3 regions of the Streptomyces sp. NPDC048584 genome follow, and region 3 is predicted to be linked to each of the others. Evidence: riboswitches for the same ligand, from Rfam matches in the RefSeq annotation. Region 3 holds a riboswitch; each other region holds the start of a gene.
What was found. Region 3 has a riboswitch for cyclic di-AMP ahead of ACGFR9_RS23500 (M23 family metallopeptidase). Riboswitches for the same ligand answer to the same signal wherever they lie in the genome.

Region 1: it holds a riboswitch for cyclic di-AMP, as region 3 does, so the genes downstream of both, ACGFR9_RS29010 (M23 family metallopeptidase) here and ACGFR9_RS23500 (M23 family metallopeptidase) in region 3, are expected to answer to the same signal.
Region 2: it holds a riboswitch for cyclic di-AMP, as region 3 does, so the genes downstream of both, ACGFR9_RS14530 (transglycosylase family protein) here and ACGFR9_RS23500 (M23 family metallopeptidase) in region 3, are expected to answer to the same signal.

The regions. Positions count from the first base shown of each region.
Region 1 is NZ_JBICWF010000015.1:116,571-121,370, reverse strand. Features, by position in the region: gene ACGFR9_RS29020 (M16 family metallopeptidase) at 1-283, shown strand, start outside; gene ACGFR9_RS29015 (M16 family metallopeptidase) at 280-1,668, shown strand; cyclic di-AMP (ydaO/yuaA leader) riboswitch at 1,866-2,030, shown strand; gene ACGFR9_RS29010 (M23 family metallopeptidase) at 2,043-2,816, shown strand; gene ACGFR9_RS29005 (GntR family transcriptional regulator) at 2,999-3,715, shown strand; gene ACGFR9_RS29000 (HPr family phosphocarrier protein) at 3,871-4,152, opposite strand; gene ACGFR9_RS28995 (GNAT family N-acetyltransferase) at 4,340-4,800, shown strand, end outside.
Region 2 is NZ_JBICWF010000005.1:403,841-408,640, forward strand. Features, by position in the region: gene ACGFR9_RS14520 (cytochrome P450) at 1-921, shown strand, start outside; gene ACGFR9_RS14525 (transglycosylase family protein) at 1,124-2,050, shown strand; cyclic di-AMP (ydaO/yuaA leader) riboswitch at 2,289-2,458, shown strand; gene ACGFR9_RS14530 (transglycosylase family protein) at 2,462-3,181, shown strand; gene eno (phosphopyruvate hydratase) at 3,420-4,709, shown strand.
Region 3 is NZ_JBICWF010000010.1:285,198-289,997, reverse strand. Features, by position in the region: gene ACGFR9_RS23505 (PrsW family intramembrane metalloprotease) at 7-1,386, shown strand; gene ACGFR9_RS23500 (M23 family metallopeptidase) at 1,476-2,495, opposite strand; cyclic di-AMP (ydaO/yuaA leader) riboswitch at 2,507-2,664, opposite strand; tRNA gene ACGFR9_RS23495 (tRNA-Met) at 2,953-3,026, opposite strand; gene ACGFR9_RS23490 (dihydrofolate reductase family protein) at 3,089-4,222, opposite strand; gene ACGFR9_RS23485 (response regulator) at 4,270-4,800, opposite strand, start outside.

The sequences.
Region 1 (4,800 bases), on a different contig from region 3:
GGCGCAGCTGGAGCGCGAGTGGCTCGACCGGCTCGGCACGGTCGCGGGCCGCGCCGACGAACTGTGCCGGTACGCGGTCCTGTTCGGCGACCCCCAGCTCGCCCTGACCGCCGTACAGCGCGTCCTGGAGGTCACGGCGGAGGAGGTGCAGGAGGTCGCCAAGGCCCGTCTGCGCCCCGACAACCGCGCGGTGCTGGTCTATGAGCCCGTCACGGCCGAGGCAGAGGACACCGGGGAAGCCGCCGCAACCGGCACCGACGAGAACGAGGAGGCGGCGAAGTGACCGAGCTCGCCACGATGGACTTCCACCCGCAGCCGCAGCCGGGCGACGCCAAGCCCTGGGCCTTCCCGGCCCCCGAGCGCGGCCGCCTCGACAACGGCCTGACCGTACTGCGCTGCCACCGCCCCGGCCAGCAGGTCGTCGCCGTGGAGGTACTCCTCGACGCGCCCCTGGAGGCCGAGCCGGCCGGTCTCGACGGTGTCGCCACGATCATGGCGCGGGCCTTCTCCGAGGGCACCGACAAGCACTCCGCCGAGGAGTTCGCCGCCGAACTGGAGCGCTGCGGCGCCACCCTGGACGCGCACGCCGACCACCCCGGCGTCCGCCTCAGCCTGGAGGTCCCGGCCTCCCGGCTCACCAAGGGACTCGGCCTGCTCGCCGACGCGCTCAGGGCACCGGCGTTCGCCGACAGCGAGGTCGAGCGGCTGGTCCGCAACCGTCTCGACGAGATCCCGCACGAGCTGGCGAACCCCTCCCGCCGCGCCGCGAAGGAGCTCTCCAAGGAGCTGTTCCCGGCGAGTGCGCGCATGTCGCGCCCGCGCCAGGGCACCGAGGACACGGTCGAGGGCATCGACTCCGCGGCCGTACGCGCCTTCTACGAGAAGCACGTCCGCCCCGCCACGGCCACCGCCGTGGTCGTCGGCGACCTCACGGGCATCGACCTGGACGCGCTGCTCGGCGACACCCTCGGCTCCTGGACCGGCTCCACTGCCGAGCCGCGGCCCGTGCCGCCGGTGGTCGCCGACGACACCGGGCGCGTCGTGATCGTGGACCGCCCCGGCGCCGTCCAGACGCAGTTGCTGATCGGCCGGATCGGCGCCGACCGGCACGACCGCGTGTGGCCCGCGCAGGTGCTCGGCACGTACTGCCTCGGCGGCACCCTCACCTCCCGCCTGGACCGCGTGCTGCGCGAGGAGAAGGGATACACCTACGGCGTCCGGTCGTTCGGGCAGGTCATGCGGTCCGCCCCGGACGGCACCGGCGCGGCGATGCTGGCCATCAGCGGCTCCGTGGACACCCCGAACACCGGCCCGGCCCTCGAGGACCTGTGGACGGTGCTGCGCACGCTCGCCGCTGACGGGCTGACGGACGACGAGCGTGATGTCGCCGTGCAGAACCTCGTGGGTGTGGCGCCGCTCAAGTACGAGACCGCCGCGGCCGTCGCGAGCACCCTGGCCGACCAGGTCGAGCAGCATCTGCCCGACCACTACCAGGCCGACCTGTACCGGCAGTTGGCGGCCACCGGCACCGTGGAGGCCACCGCGGCCGTCGTGAACGCCTTCCCGGTGGACCGCCTGGTGACGATCCTCGTCGGCGACGCGGCGCAGATCAAGGCGCCCGTCGAGGCCCTCGGCATCGGTGAAGTCACGGTCGTGTCCGCCGAGTAGCGAACGGCGCGGTCGCGCGCGGGGGCCCTGATGACTCGAAGGTCACCAGGGCCCCCTTTTGCCCGAATCGGTACGGAAGTTGCCCGTCTGGTCTGTGGGATGCGCTACAAAAACCGGGATTCGTTTGAGGATCGGGAGACGGCCCGCTTAGCGTCATGCGGGCTGTTCGTCGGGCAGTGCGCCGCATCCGCGGCACCGGACAGTCATCGCCGAGTCCCCCCAAGGCGCGAGCCAGGGGAGCCGGGGACCCATCGCAGTCCCTGGGGTGAATCGGACGCCCGCGTGTGTCGCGAGGGGGTCCGTAGGAGACCTTCCTGCTCCGAACCCGTCAGCTAACCCGGTAGGCGAGAGGGAAGGAAAGGACCAGCCTGTACATGGCGTTCACTCGCGCCCCGGGCAAGCACCGCCGTATCCGCGGCACGCAGCGCGGCACCGTCCGCGCGGCGGGCGTCGCGGCACTCACCGGCACCGGCGTCATCGGGTCCCTCGCGGCCCCCGCACTGGCCGCCGAACCCGCTGCCGCACAGACCGGTCTCACGCCCGTCGTCATCCTCGGCGACGAGGTCGCCGACCGGATCGACGCCCAGGCGGCCGCCCAGCACGAGGCCGCACGCGAGGCGGCCGAGGCCGCCGCGCGCAAGGCCGCGGAGGAGCAGGCCCGCGAGAAGGCCGCCAAGGCGGCCGCGGAGGCCCGCGCGGAGAAGGAGCGTGCCGCGCGGGAGGCCGAGCGCGTCCGCCTCAACACCTTCGTCTCCCCGATTCCCGGCTCGTACGTCTCGACCGGCTACAAGACCGGCGGCGCCGTCTGGTCCTCCGGCAGCCACACCGGGGTCGACTTCCACGCCGCGACCGGTACACCCGTCCAGTCGGTCGGCATCGGCACCGTCGTCGAGGCCGGCTGGGGCGGCTCGTACGGCAACCAGGTCGTCATCAGGATGAACGACGGCACGTACACCCAGTACGGGCATCTGTCGTCCATCGGTGTCTCGGTGGGCCAGCAGGTCACCGCCGGGCAGCAGATCGGCCTCTCCGGCGCGACCGGCAACGTCACGGGCGCGCACCTGCACTTCGAGGCCCGTACGACCGCCGAGTACGGCTCCGACCTCGACCCCGTCGCCTACCTCCGCGCGCACGGCGTCGGCCTCTGACCCGTACCGCCTCCCGATGCCCCGGCTCCCCGAGCCGGGGCATCGGTGATTTCCAGGGAATGCCTGTCCAAAAAACAGGCATGGATTCCGGCTCTCCGTCGGAAATTCCCGCCGATTGCAATAGAGTCGCGGAACACACGTCAATCGGCGACGTTTCACGGGGATTGAGCCGGAGGTTCGTCATGCGTATTCCCGCGCACTCGGTGTGCACGGCGATCCGGGACGACATCGTCGCGGGTGTCCACGAGCGCGGGGCCCGGCTCACCGAGGAGGTCCTCGCCCGCCGGTACGGCGTCTCCCGCGTCCCCGTCCGGGAGGCGCTGCGCACGCTGGAGGCCGAGGGGTTCGTGGTGACCCGGCGGCACGCGGGCGCGTGTGTCGCGGAACCCGGGGCGCAGGAGGCCGCCGATCTGCTGGAGATGCGGATGCTCCTCGAACCGCTCGGCGCGGCCCGCGCGGCCCAGCGGCGGACCGACGCCCATCTGAAGGTGCTGCGCGGCCTGGTCCGGCTGGGGCAGGAGCGCGCCCGTCAGGGCAACAGCGACGATCTGCGCTCCCTGAGCGGCTGGTTCCACGAGACACTCGCCCAGGCCACCGGCAGCCCGGCCCTGACCTCGACACTGACCCAGCTGCGGCACAAGATCGCCTGGATGTACGCCGCCGAGGGCCCGCCGGACCCGGTCGAGTACTGGGCGGAGCACGGCGCGATCGTGGACGCCGTGGCGCGCGGCGACGGCGACCGCGCGCGGGCCGTCACCGCGCTGCACACCGAGCGCGCGAACGCCGGACACCGGCTGCGTCCCGGCCCCGGCCTCGGCGCCGGCACCGACCGGGCCGGCCGCACGGAGCGTGTGAGGAACCCGCAACATCCCGTAAACATGCCGAGTCTCCGGAATTAACACGGCTGCCGTATACAAAGAGGAGTTATTCGCGGGGGCTTATCAGCGCTGCCCGGAAATGAGAAATACAAAAGGCCCGCCCGATGGTCGGGGCGGGCCTTTCGATATGGTGGGCGCGTGTCCGGTAAAAGAACGTTCCCGCGCCGACGCGTCACTCAGACGGTCTCGGGGAGTTCCTCGAGGCCCTCGGAGACCAGCTTCGCCAGACGGTCCAGGGCGGCGTCGGCACCCTCGGCGTCGGAGGCGAGGACGATCTCCTCGCCGCCCTGGGCGCCCAGGCCCAGGACGGCCAGCATGGAGGCCGCGTTGACGGGGTCGCCCCCGGCCTTGGCGATCGTCACCGGGACGCCTGCGGCCGTGGCGGCTCGGACGAAGATGGAGGCGGGGCGGGCGTGGAGACCCTCGGCCCAGCCGACGTTGACGCGGCGCTCAGCCATGTGTTGCTGCCCTTCGGTGTTCAGGGTTGTCTAGACCAGTTTCCCACATCGTGAAGCATGCCCTGGGCAGGGCCGGAACGGCATCGCTCCCGCTCCGGATCACAGCCGGACCGCGGCCTCGGTCCGGCTGACGTCCTCCACAGACTGCCTCGCGCCGTTGTCGTACGCGAGCCGTACTCTGGGCCCCATGCAGACCTCGTCGGACCGGCATGAGTACCCCGCCCACTGGGAGGCCGACGTGGTGCTGCGTGACGGCGGCACCGCGCGCATCCGCCCCATCACCGTCGATGACGCCGAGCGCCTGGTCAGCTTCTACGAGCAGGTGTCGGACGAGTCGAAGTACTACCGCTTCTTCGCGCCCTACCCACGTCTGTCCGCCAAGGACGTCCACCGCTTCACGCACCACGACTTCGTGGACCGGGTGGGACTCGCGGCCACCATCGGCGGCGAGTTCATCGCCACCGTACGCTACGACCGGATCGGCGCCGACGGGGCTCCCGCGTCCGCGCCCGCCGACGAGGCCGAGGTCGCCTTCCTCGTACAGGACGCCCACCAGGGCCGCGGCGTCGCCTCCGCCCTGCTCGAACACATCGGAGCCGTCGCGCGCGAGCGCGGCATCCGCCGGTTCGCGGCCGAGGTGCTGCCCGC
Region 2 (4,800 bases), on a different contig from region 3:
CGGGTCGCCGAGTTCGCCCCGCGAGTGCAGGAGCTCGCCGACGACCTCATCGACCGCTTCGCGGACAGCGGCTCCGCCGACCTGATCCACGACTTCGCCTTCCCCCTCCCCATCTACGCCATCTGCGACCTGCTCGGCGTCCCCCGCGAGGACCAGGACGACTTCCGGGACTGGGCCGGCATGATGATCCGTCACGGCGCGGGCCCGCGCGGCGGAGTCGCCCGGTCCGTGAAGAAGATGCGCGGCTATCTCGCCGAGCTAATCCACCGCAAGCGCGAGGCACTGCCCGCCGAGCCCGCCCCCGGCGAGGACCTGATCTCCGGCCTCATCCGCGCCTCCGACCACGGTGAGCACCTCACCGAGAACGAGGCCGCCGCCATGGCGTTCATCCTGCTGTTCGCCGGTTTCGAGACGACCGTCAACCTCATCGGCAACGGCACCTACGCCCTGCTCACCCACCCCGGCCAGCGCGAGCGCCTGCAACGGTCCCTCGACGCCGGGGAGCGCGGACTGCTGGAGACCGGGGTCGAGGAACTCCTGCGCTACGACGGTCCCGTGGAGCTCGCCACCTGGCGGTACACCACCGGGCCCGTCACCCTCGGCGGGCAGCGCATCGCGGCCGGCGACCCCGTCCTGGTCGTACTCGCCGCCGCCGACCGGGACCCGGAGCGGTTCGCCGACCCGGACGTGCTCGACCTCGGACGGCGCGACAACCAGCATCTGGGATACGGCCACGGCATCCATTACTGTCTGGGTGCCCCGCTGGCCCGCCTGGAGGGCCAGACCGCGCTCGCCACCCTGCTGACCCGGCTGCCGGACCTGCGGCTCGCGGCGCAACCCGCCGAACTGCGCTGGCGGGGCGGGCTCATCATGCGCGGACTGCGCACGCTCCCGGTGGAATTCACGCCTCCGCGAAAGTGACGGATCAAACGTCCTTTCCGTGCCCGGGGCGGGGTCAACTCAAACATGACACCCTCTCAACTCTGTGATCTTCACGTGATCTGTGCGGCATTAACTTGTGACAAGTGATCGAGTGCGGATACGTTCACCCATCAAGTGCGGTTGTCGGAGCTCCACTCCACACACCGCGCCGGTCATCGCTGTCTCGCGAAAGGTCATCCGTATGCTCTCCGGGAACGGTCGGCACCGCCGCCCCCGCCAGGCTCCGGCCCTCCTCGTCGCAGCCGGAGTGACCGGCTCCGCCATCGCCATCCCGCTCCTCGGCGCGGGCGCCGCCAGCGCGGCCGACGGCCTGAACTGGGACAAGGTGGCCGAGTGCGAGAGCGGCGGCTCCTGGAGCCAGAACTCGGGCAACGGCTATTACGGCGGCCTGCAGCTGACCCAGACGGACTGGGAGAAGTACGGCGGCCTGGACTACGCCTCCAGCCCCGACCAGGCCAGCCGCGGCCAGCAGATAGCCGTGGCCGAGAAGATCCTCGACGACCAGGGCGTCGGTGCCTGGCGCACCTGCGGGCTGCTCGCGGGCCTGGACAAGGACGCGCCGGCGGCCGACGTCGACACGGGCGTGGGCGACGACTCGGCATCGGGCGGGTCCGACTCGTCCGACTCCAGTGGATCGTCCTCTTCTTCCTCCCCTTCCCCTTCCTCCTCCCCGTCGTCGAGCGCGAGTACCGGGACGGGCCTCGACCTTCTGGGGGACGAGTCGGCTGATTCCGGCAAGTCAACCGAATCGGACAGCGGTAAGGGCAAGGAGACGGCCGGGACCCCCGACGCCTCCCCCTCCGCCTCGGCGGACGCCAAGGGCGGCAAGTCGGACAAGTCCCGGCAGAACGCCGACGCTTCGGCGAGCGACGGCACCGGCCGCCACCGCGGCGCCAGCGCCGACGAGGACAAGACGGAAGCGGAGCCGGCCGGCCGGCACGCCTCTGGCGGACTCAACGCCTGGGGCGGCACGGTCGCCGAGGCGCCCGCCGCGAGCGACGGGGGCGATTCCCCGTCCATCCCCGACTCCCTTGAGGTGGGCGGCGGATGGGGTGCGCTCTACGGGATGGACGACCATCTCGTCAGTGGCGTCGCATCAGGTCAGTAGCCTCCCGGTCGGGACGAACCGGCCGGAAAGCGACACCTGAAAACGCCTGGACGTGGCGGCAGTTGGCGTCACGGTTCGCGCCGAATGTCCGATTTAAAGGCTGTGAGAGATAGGTCTCAGAAGCCGTGATCGTCTTTGATATTCCGTGAATCCCGTGCCTACGGTCGTGACCGCTCGCCACCGCGGGCCCCGGCTGCCGCCACGCCGAATCCTGCCAGTGGCAGCACGGGAACAGTCGACGCGTCATGCGCCGTAGGCAGGAGCGGGGGACCCAAGGTAGGCGCCGGATCCGGGCAGTTGACGCCGGATACGGCTTGGGGTGAAGCCGCGTCCCGGGAGGGACGTGGCCGGGCAACTCAACCGGCCCGAACCCGACAGCTCACCTCGCAGGCGTCGGTGAGGGGATCCTCCATGCTGTTTACCGGTAAGGGCAAGCACCGCCGTCCGTCCAAGGCCACCCGCGCGATCGCCGTCGCCGGCATCGCCTCCGCCGCCGTCGCCGCCCCGCTGATGGCGGCCGGCAACGCCTCCGCCGCCACCGCCGCCGAGTGGGACACCGTCGCCCAGTGCGAGTCCGGCGGCAACTGGTCCATCAACACGGGCAACGGTTACTACGGCGGTCTGCAGTTCTCCGCCTCCACCTGGGCGGCCTACGGCGGCACGCAGTACGCGTCCACCGCCAACCAGGCGAGCAAGGCCCAGCAGATCGAGATCGCCGAGAAGGTCCTGGCGGGTCAGGGCAAGGGTGCCTGGCCGGTCTGCGGTGTGGGCCTGTCCAACGCCGGCTACTCCGGCGGCTCCTCCTCCAACGGCTCCTCGCAGGGCGGCGGCTCCACCGAGAGCCGTCAGACCGAGCAGAAGGCCTCCCGCTCCGCCGAGCGCCCGGCCGCCGAGAAGCAGGCCGAGCCCAAGGCCGCGCCGAAGGCCGAGAAGAAGACCGTCACCACCCCGACCGGCAAGAAGGTCGAGAAGGGCGACGGCGAGTACAAGGTCGTCAAGGGCGACAGCCTCAGCTCCATCGCCGCCGAGCACGACGTCAAGGGCGGCTGGGCCAAGCTCTTCGACCTGAACGACGACATCGTCGACGACGCCGACCTCATCTACCCGGGCCAGCAGCTGCACCTCAAGTAAGCGGCTCCCCCCATGGCTCCCCGCCCCGGTGCGTTCTCCCCCGTACGCACCGGGGCGGGGTCTTTTCGCGGCCGGTTTCCCGAAACCGCTTTGTTCCGTTCGGAAACAATTTACTCTCGGTTCTGTCCACGGGACGGGCGACCGGCTGGCCGATCGCCCGGAGCCGGTTAGGCTCGGTCTCGCAGGACCCCCTTGGGGGTCCCGCTCACCCGCGTCGCATTCATTGAAGGAGATGCTCGTGCCGTCCATCGACGTCGTCGTAGCCCGGGAAATCCTGGACTCCCGAGGCAACCCCACGGTCGAGGTCGAGGTAGGCCTCGACGACGGCAGCACGGGTCGTGCCGCCGTCCCGTCCGGTGCCTCCACCGGTGCCTTCGAGGCCATCGAACTGCGTGACGGTGACCCGAACCGCTACCTCGGCAAGGGTGTCGAGAAGGCCGTCCTCGCGGTCATCGAGCAGATCGGCCCGGAGCTCGTCGGCTACGACGCCACCGAGCAGCGGCTGATCGACCAGGCCATGTTCGACCTGGACGCCACCGACAACAAGGGCTCGCTCGGCGCCAACGCCATCCTCGGTGTCTCCCTCGCCGTCGCCCACGCCGCTTCCGAGGCCAGCGACCTGCCGCTCTTCCGCTACCTGGGCGGCCCCAACGCGCACCTGCTGCCGGTGCCGATGATGAACATCCTGAACGGCGGCTCGCACGCCGACTCCAACGTGGACATCCAGGAGTTCATGATCGCCCCGATCGGCGCGGAGTCCTTCTCCGAGGCCCTGCGCTGGGGCACCGAGGTCTACCACACCCTCAAGAAGGTGCTGAAGAGCAAGGGTCTGGCCACCGGCCTCGGCGATGAGGGCGGCTTCGCCCCCAACCTCGGCTCCAACCGTGAGGCCCTCGACCTCATCCTCGAGGCCGTCAAGGAGGCCGGCTACACCCCGGGCGAGCAGATCGCCCTGGCGCTCGACGTCGCCGCGTCCGAGTTCTACAAGGACGGCTCCTACACCTTCGAGGGCAAGGAGCGCTCCGCCGCCGAGATGACCGAGTACTACGCCGAGCTCGTCGAGGCGTACCCGCTCGTCTCCATCGAGGACCCGCTGTTCGAGGACGACTGGGACGGCTGGAAGGTCCTCACCGACAAGCTCGGTGACAAGGTCCAGATCGTCGGTGACGACCTGTTCGTCACCAACCCCGAGCGTCTCGCCCGCGGTATCGAGGAGGGCGCCGCCAACGCCCTGCTGGTCAAGGTCAACCAGATCGGCTCGCTGACCGAGACCCTGGACGCCGTGGAGCTGGCCCAGCGCAACGGCTTCAAGTGCATGATGTCGCACCGCTCCGGCGAGACCGAGGACGTCACCATCGCCGACCTGGCCGTCGCCACCAACTGCGGCCAGATCAAGACCGGCGCCCCGGCCCGCTCCGAGCGCGTCGCCAAGTACAACCAGCTGCTGCGCATCGAGGAGATCCTCGACGACGCGGCGGTGTACGCCGGCCGCTCGGCCTTCCCCCGGTTTCGCTCTGCGAACCAGTAGGCACAGCGCTCTGCGAACCAGTAGGCACAGCGCTCTGCGAACCAGTAGGCACAGCGCTCTGCGAACCAGTAGGCACAGCGTTCTGCGAACC
Region 3 (4,800 bases):
GATCCCGTGACCGCCAGTCCTCCTCCGTATCCGCCGCCTCCCGGTGCCGCTCCGGGCGGAACGCCGCGGCGTGCGCACTGGTGGCGGCGGCCCTGGGTGCGGTACGGCGCGCTGATCACGCTGCTCACCCTGTCCGGTCTTGTCATTCTGGCGCTGGTCAGGGAGCAGACCGGGACGCAGGGGTTCCTGGTCGGGCTCGGTCTCGCCGTGCTTCCGGTGCCGCTGCTCGTCGCCGCCTTCCGCTGGCTGGACCGGGTCGAGCCCGGCCCCTGGCGGAACCTGCTGTTCTCGTTCGCCTGGGGTGCCTGCGCCGCGGCGCTGATAGCGATCGTCGCGAACAGCTTCGCCACCCGGTGGATAGCGACGGCCACCGCCGACCCGACCGGCGCGGATACCCTGGGCGCGACCGTCATAGCGCCGGTCGTGGAGGAGTCCGCGAAGGCCGCGGCCGTTCTGCTGGTGTTCCTGTTCCGCAGACGCGACTTCACCGGCATCCTCGACGGCGTGGTGATAGCCGGGGTCACCGCCACCGGCTTCGCGTTCACCGAGAACATCCTCTACCTCGGCACCGCCTTCGGCACCGACCAGCTCACCGGCGACAGCGGCATCGCCTCGATCACCGCCGCGACCTTCTTCGTGCGCATCGTGATGTCGCCGTTCGCGCACCCCCTGTTCACCGTGCTCACCGGCATCGGCTTCGGCGTCGCGGCGCTCTCCTCGGACCGTCAGCGGATCCGGCGCGTCCTCCTGCCGCTCGGCGGACTGCTGCTCGCGATGGGCATGCACGCCCTGTGGAACGGCTCCACGACGCTCGGCCAGTACGGCTTCATCGCGGTGTACGCGGCGTTCATGGTGCCGGCGTTCGGACTGCTGACCTGGCTGGTGGTGTGGACGCGCCAGCGCGAGCTGCGGACCGTACGGGCGGAACTGCCCGCGTACGTGGTCGCCGGGTGGCTGAATCCGGCGGAGCCGTTCGCACTGGGCTCGATGCGGGCGCGGCGCCTGGCCCGCCGCTACGCGCGCCGGTACGGCGGCCGGGCGGCGGCGCGGTCGGTGGCCGAGTACGAGGCGTACGCGACGTCGCTGGCGTTCCTGCGGCACCGGGGGCGGCTCGGGCGGGCGGACACGGACTTCGTCACCCGGGAACGGCGACTGCTGCTGGAGTTGTGGCACCGCCGGTCGGCGGCCCGCCCCGCCCTGGAGCACGCGGCCCGCGTCAGCGCGCCCCGGATGCCGGTCGCCGCGGCACCGTGGGCGATGCACGGCGGCTACGGCGCTCACGGCGGCTACGGGCACCCGCAGGCGCCCTACGGTCACCAGCCGTACAGCCACCAGCCGTACGGTCACCCGTACCCCGTCCACGACCCGAACCCCTACCGCTCCTGACCGCCGGTCCGCCACCGGAAACACCTCACCGGCGGCCCTGAGGTCGTCGGGACTGCCGGTGTTCGGGGTGTCGGCGGAAGCCGGGCCGGTCAGACGCTGAGGCCCTTGCCCTGCAGCCAGGCCAGCGGGTCGATGCCGGAGGTGGAACCGCCGGGGTGGACCTCGAGGTGGAGGTGGGCGCCGGTGACGTTGCCGGTGGCGCCGACGCGGCCGATCACATCGCCGGTGTTGACCTTCTGGCCGACGCTGACGCTGATGGAGGACTGGTGGGCGTACCAGATCTCGGTGCCGTCGTCGAGGGTCAGCACGGTCTTGTAGCCGTAGGAGCCGTCATAACCGGCGGAGGTGATCGTGCCGGTGTGGACGGCCTTGAGCAGCGTGCCCGTGGGGGCGGCGAAGTCCAGGCCCGTGTGGTAGCCGGAGGACCAGTAGGCGCCCGCCTGACCGAAGGTCGAGGAGAGGGTGTACGAGGAGGTCGGCAGCGCGTACTGCTTGGCCAGCTCGGCGAGGCGCTCGGCCTCGGCCTTCTTCGCGGCCTCCTCCTCCGCCTTCTTCTTGGCGGCCTCGGCCTTGGCCTTGGCCTCCTTCTCCGCCTTGGCGGCGGCGTCGGCGGCCTGCTTCTCGGCGGCGGCGACGGCCTCGGCGGCGGCCTTGGTCTCGGCCTGGTCCTGCTGCTGCTCGACCTGCGCCATGATCCGGGCGCGCAGTGCCTCACCGGCGTCGGCGGCGCCCTGCTCGGTGTCGGCGGTGGTCATGCCGATGCTGCTGAGGGGGGTGGACGATCCCTGGGGCGTTTCCTCGTCGGAGAGGAGGGAACCCACGCTGGGAAGGTCGGGCACGGAGATCGAGACCGGCGGCTTGCCGGTCTGGGCGCTGGCCATACCGCCGGCGCCGACCGCCGCTATGACGCCGACGCCGAGGACGGTGGAGCTGCGGGCGAGTCCTCCGCCGCGCTGCTTGGAGACGCGATGCCGGCCACGTACGGGACGGAGGGAGTCCGCGGTGGGGTTCCACTCCTCGAAGGGGCCCTCGTCGGTGCGGCCCGCGCCGTAGGCGAAGGTGTCGCTGGGTTTGAACGGGGCCTCGGGGGCAGGCGGGTTGGACGCCACGTGGGCGCGCTCCTTCCTTCCGTCTCCGCCTACCGGGTTAGCTGACGGGTTCGGAGCGGGAAGGTCTCCTACGCGCGTATACGCGTCGTGCTGCCACGACGGTATGGACGCGATTCACCCCATGGTGGTGGTTCCCCGGTTCCCTTGCGGGATTCGGCGCGTGCGCACGGAGCCGACTTCTGTGACGGCTGGGACGACCGCGCTGCGTTATCGAACGTTAATAGACGTGAGGGCCCTATTCCAAGCCGTTCCTCTTGATCATTAACGAATTCCGGACGGACTTAAGCGCCACGGACGGTCAAAAACGGGCGAGTTGACCGCGCTTCAGATGGCGGCCCGTTTCTGATGGTTCGTCAGTCGTTATGCGCTGCGGGACAGGCCGCTCACGGTGAGTGAAGGAGAGTGTGGAAAACACCGAAGGCCGGAATCCTCAAGGATTCCGGCCTTCGGCCTTCAGTAGCGGGGACAGGATTTGAACCTGCGACCTCTGGGTTATGAGCCCAGCGAGCTACCGAGCTGCTCCACCCCGCGTCGGTAGGACCAGTGTACGCCATCGGCGGGGCCCGGCGCACACCCATGATCGGCGGCCCGGGTCAGCCCTCGAGCAGATGACCGTTCGGTGCCTTGGCGCGGTCCTCGTGCTCCGGCAGGACGACGACGGCGGCGCCCCCGGCCTCCAGTACGCCGCTGCCGTCGGCGTCCGCCACGAAGGTGTCCGGCTCGCGCCAGGCCGTGACCACCCGCCGCACCCCCGCGTCCAGGATCAGCCGCGCGCAGGGCGCCGGCCGGGACGCGCGGCGGGCGCATGGCTCCAGGCTGGAGTACACGGTGGCGCCGGCGAGCCGGGGGTCCGTGGGGTCGGCCTTGGCGAGCGCGGCCTCCTCCGCGTGCGCCAGCGGGTCGGTGCCCTCCCGGGAGTGGCCGCGCGCCAGCTCCGTACCGTCGGCGGCGACCACGACCGCGCCCACGCTGAACGCCGTCCGCGAGGGCGGGCACTCGGCGGCCAGTTCGCAGGCGAGGGCCAGCCAGTGGTGGTCGGCGGCGGTGGGCAGCGGGCCGGTGCCGGGGGCGGTGGGCTCGTAGCGCGTCAGGACGACGTCGCCGATCGGGCGGGTCTCCACCAGCCGCAGCCGGCCGCCCTGGTAGGAGCCGGGGCCGAAGAGGCGCGGGGCCTTCGCGTCGCCGACGAACAGCGGGGCGAGGACCAGCTGGAGCTCGTCGGCCAGCCCCTGGGTGAGGAGCTGGGTGTGGAGGGTGCCGCCGCCCTCGACCATGAGCCGCCGCACCCCGCGCTCGGCGTGCAGATGCTCCAGGAGCCGCCGCCAGTCGAGCCCGCTGCCGAGCGGGACGACGTCGGCGGCGATCCCGAGGGCGTGGGCCCGCTCGGCGCCCTTGTCGGTGGTGTAGAGGACCTTCTCGCCGCCGGTGTGCCAGAACCGGGCCGCCGGGTCCAGCTCGCCGGAGCCGCTGACGGTGACCTTGAGCGGGTACTCGGCCCGCCCCTCGGCGAGGCGGGCGGCGCGCCGCCCGGGCGAGTTGACCAGCAGCCGGGGGTTGTCGGCGCGGATCGTGCCGGCGCCGATCAGGATGGCGTCCACACCGGCCCGTACCTCGTCGACCCGGTCGAAGTCGGCCGGGGAGGACAGCAGCAGCCGGTCGGGGCCGGTGTCGTCGAGGTAGCCGTCGAGGGAGACGGCGGCGGACAGCAGGACGTACGGGTGGGGCATCGGGGTACTCCGGACGGGGCAGCGGGGGTGGGGGTCCAGTCTGCCGGTCAGGGCTCGATCAGCCCCACGCGGATGGCGTACCGGGTCAGTTCCAGGCGGTCCTTGAGGCCGAGTTTGGCCAGGATGTTGGCGCGGTGCCGCTCCACGGTCTTGGGGCTGATGACGAGGAGACCGGCGATCTGCTGCGAGGTGTGGCCCTCGGCGACCAGCTTGAGGATCTCCTCCTCGCGGTCGGTGATCGCCTTGGCCGGCAGGGTACGGCCCTCCCTCGCGAGGTCGAGGTACTTGTGGATGAGGGCGTTGACGGCGCCGGGGTAGAGGAACGGCTCACCGCGCATGGTGGCGTGGCAGGCCTCGACGAGATCGCGGTCGGCGACGGACTTGAGGACGTAGCCGGAGGCACCGGCGGCGAGGGCCTCGAAGAAGAACTGCTCGTTGTCGTACATCGTCAGGATGAGGATGCGGGTCTCCGGCAGGTCCCGGGAGATTTCACGGGCCGCCTGGAGACCGGTGCGGCGGGGCATCGCGATGTCGAGGATGGCCAGATCGGGGCGGTGCTCGCGGGCCTGGTCGAGGGC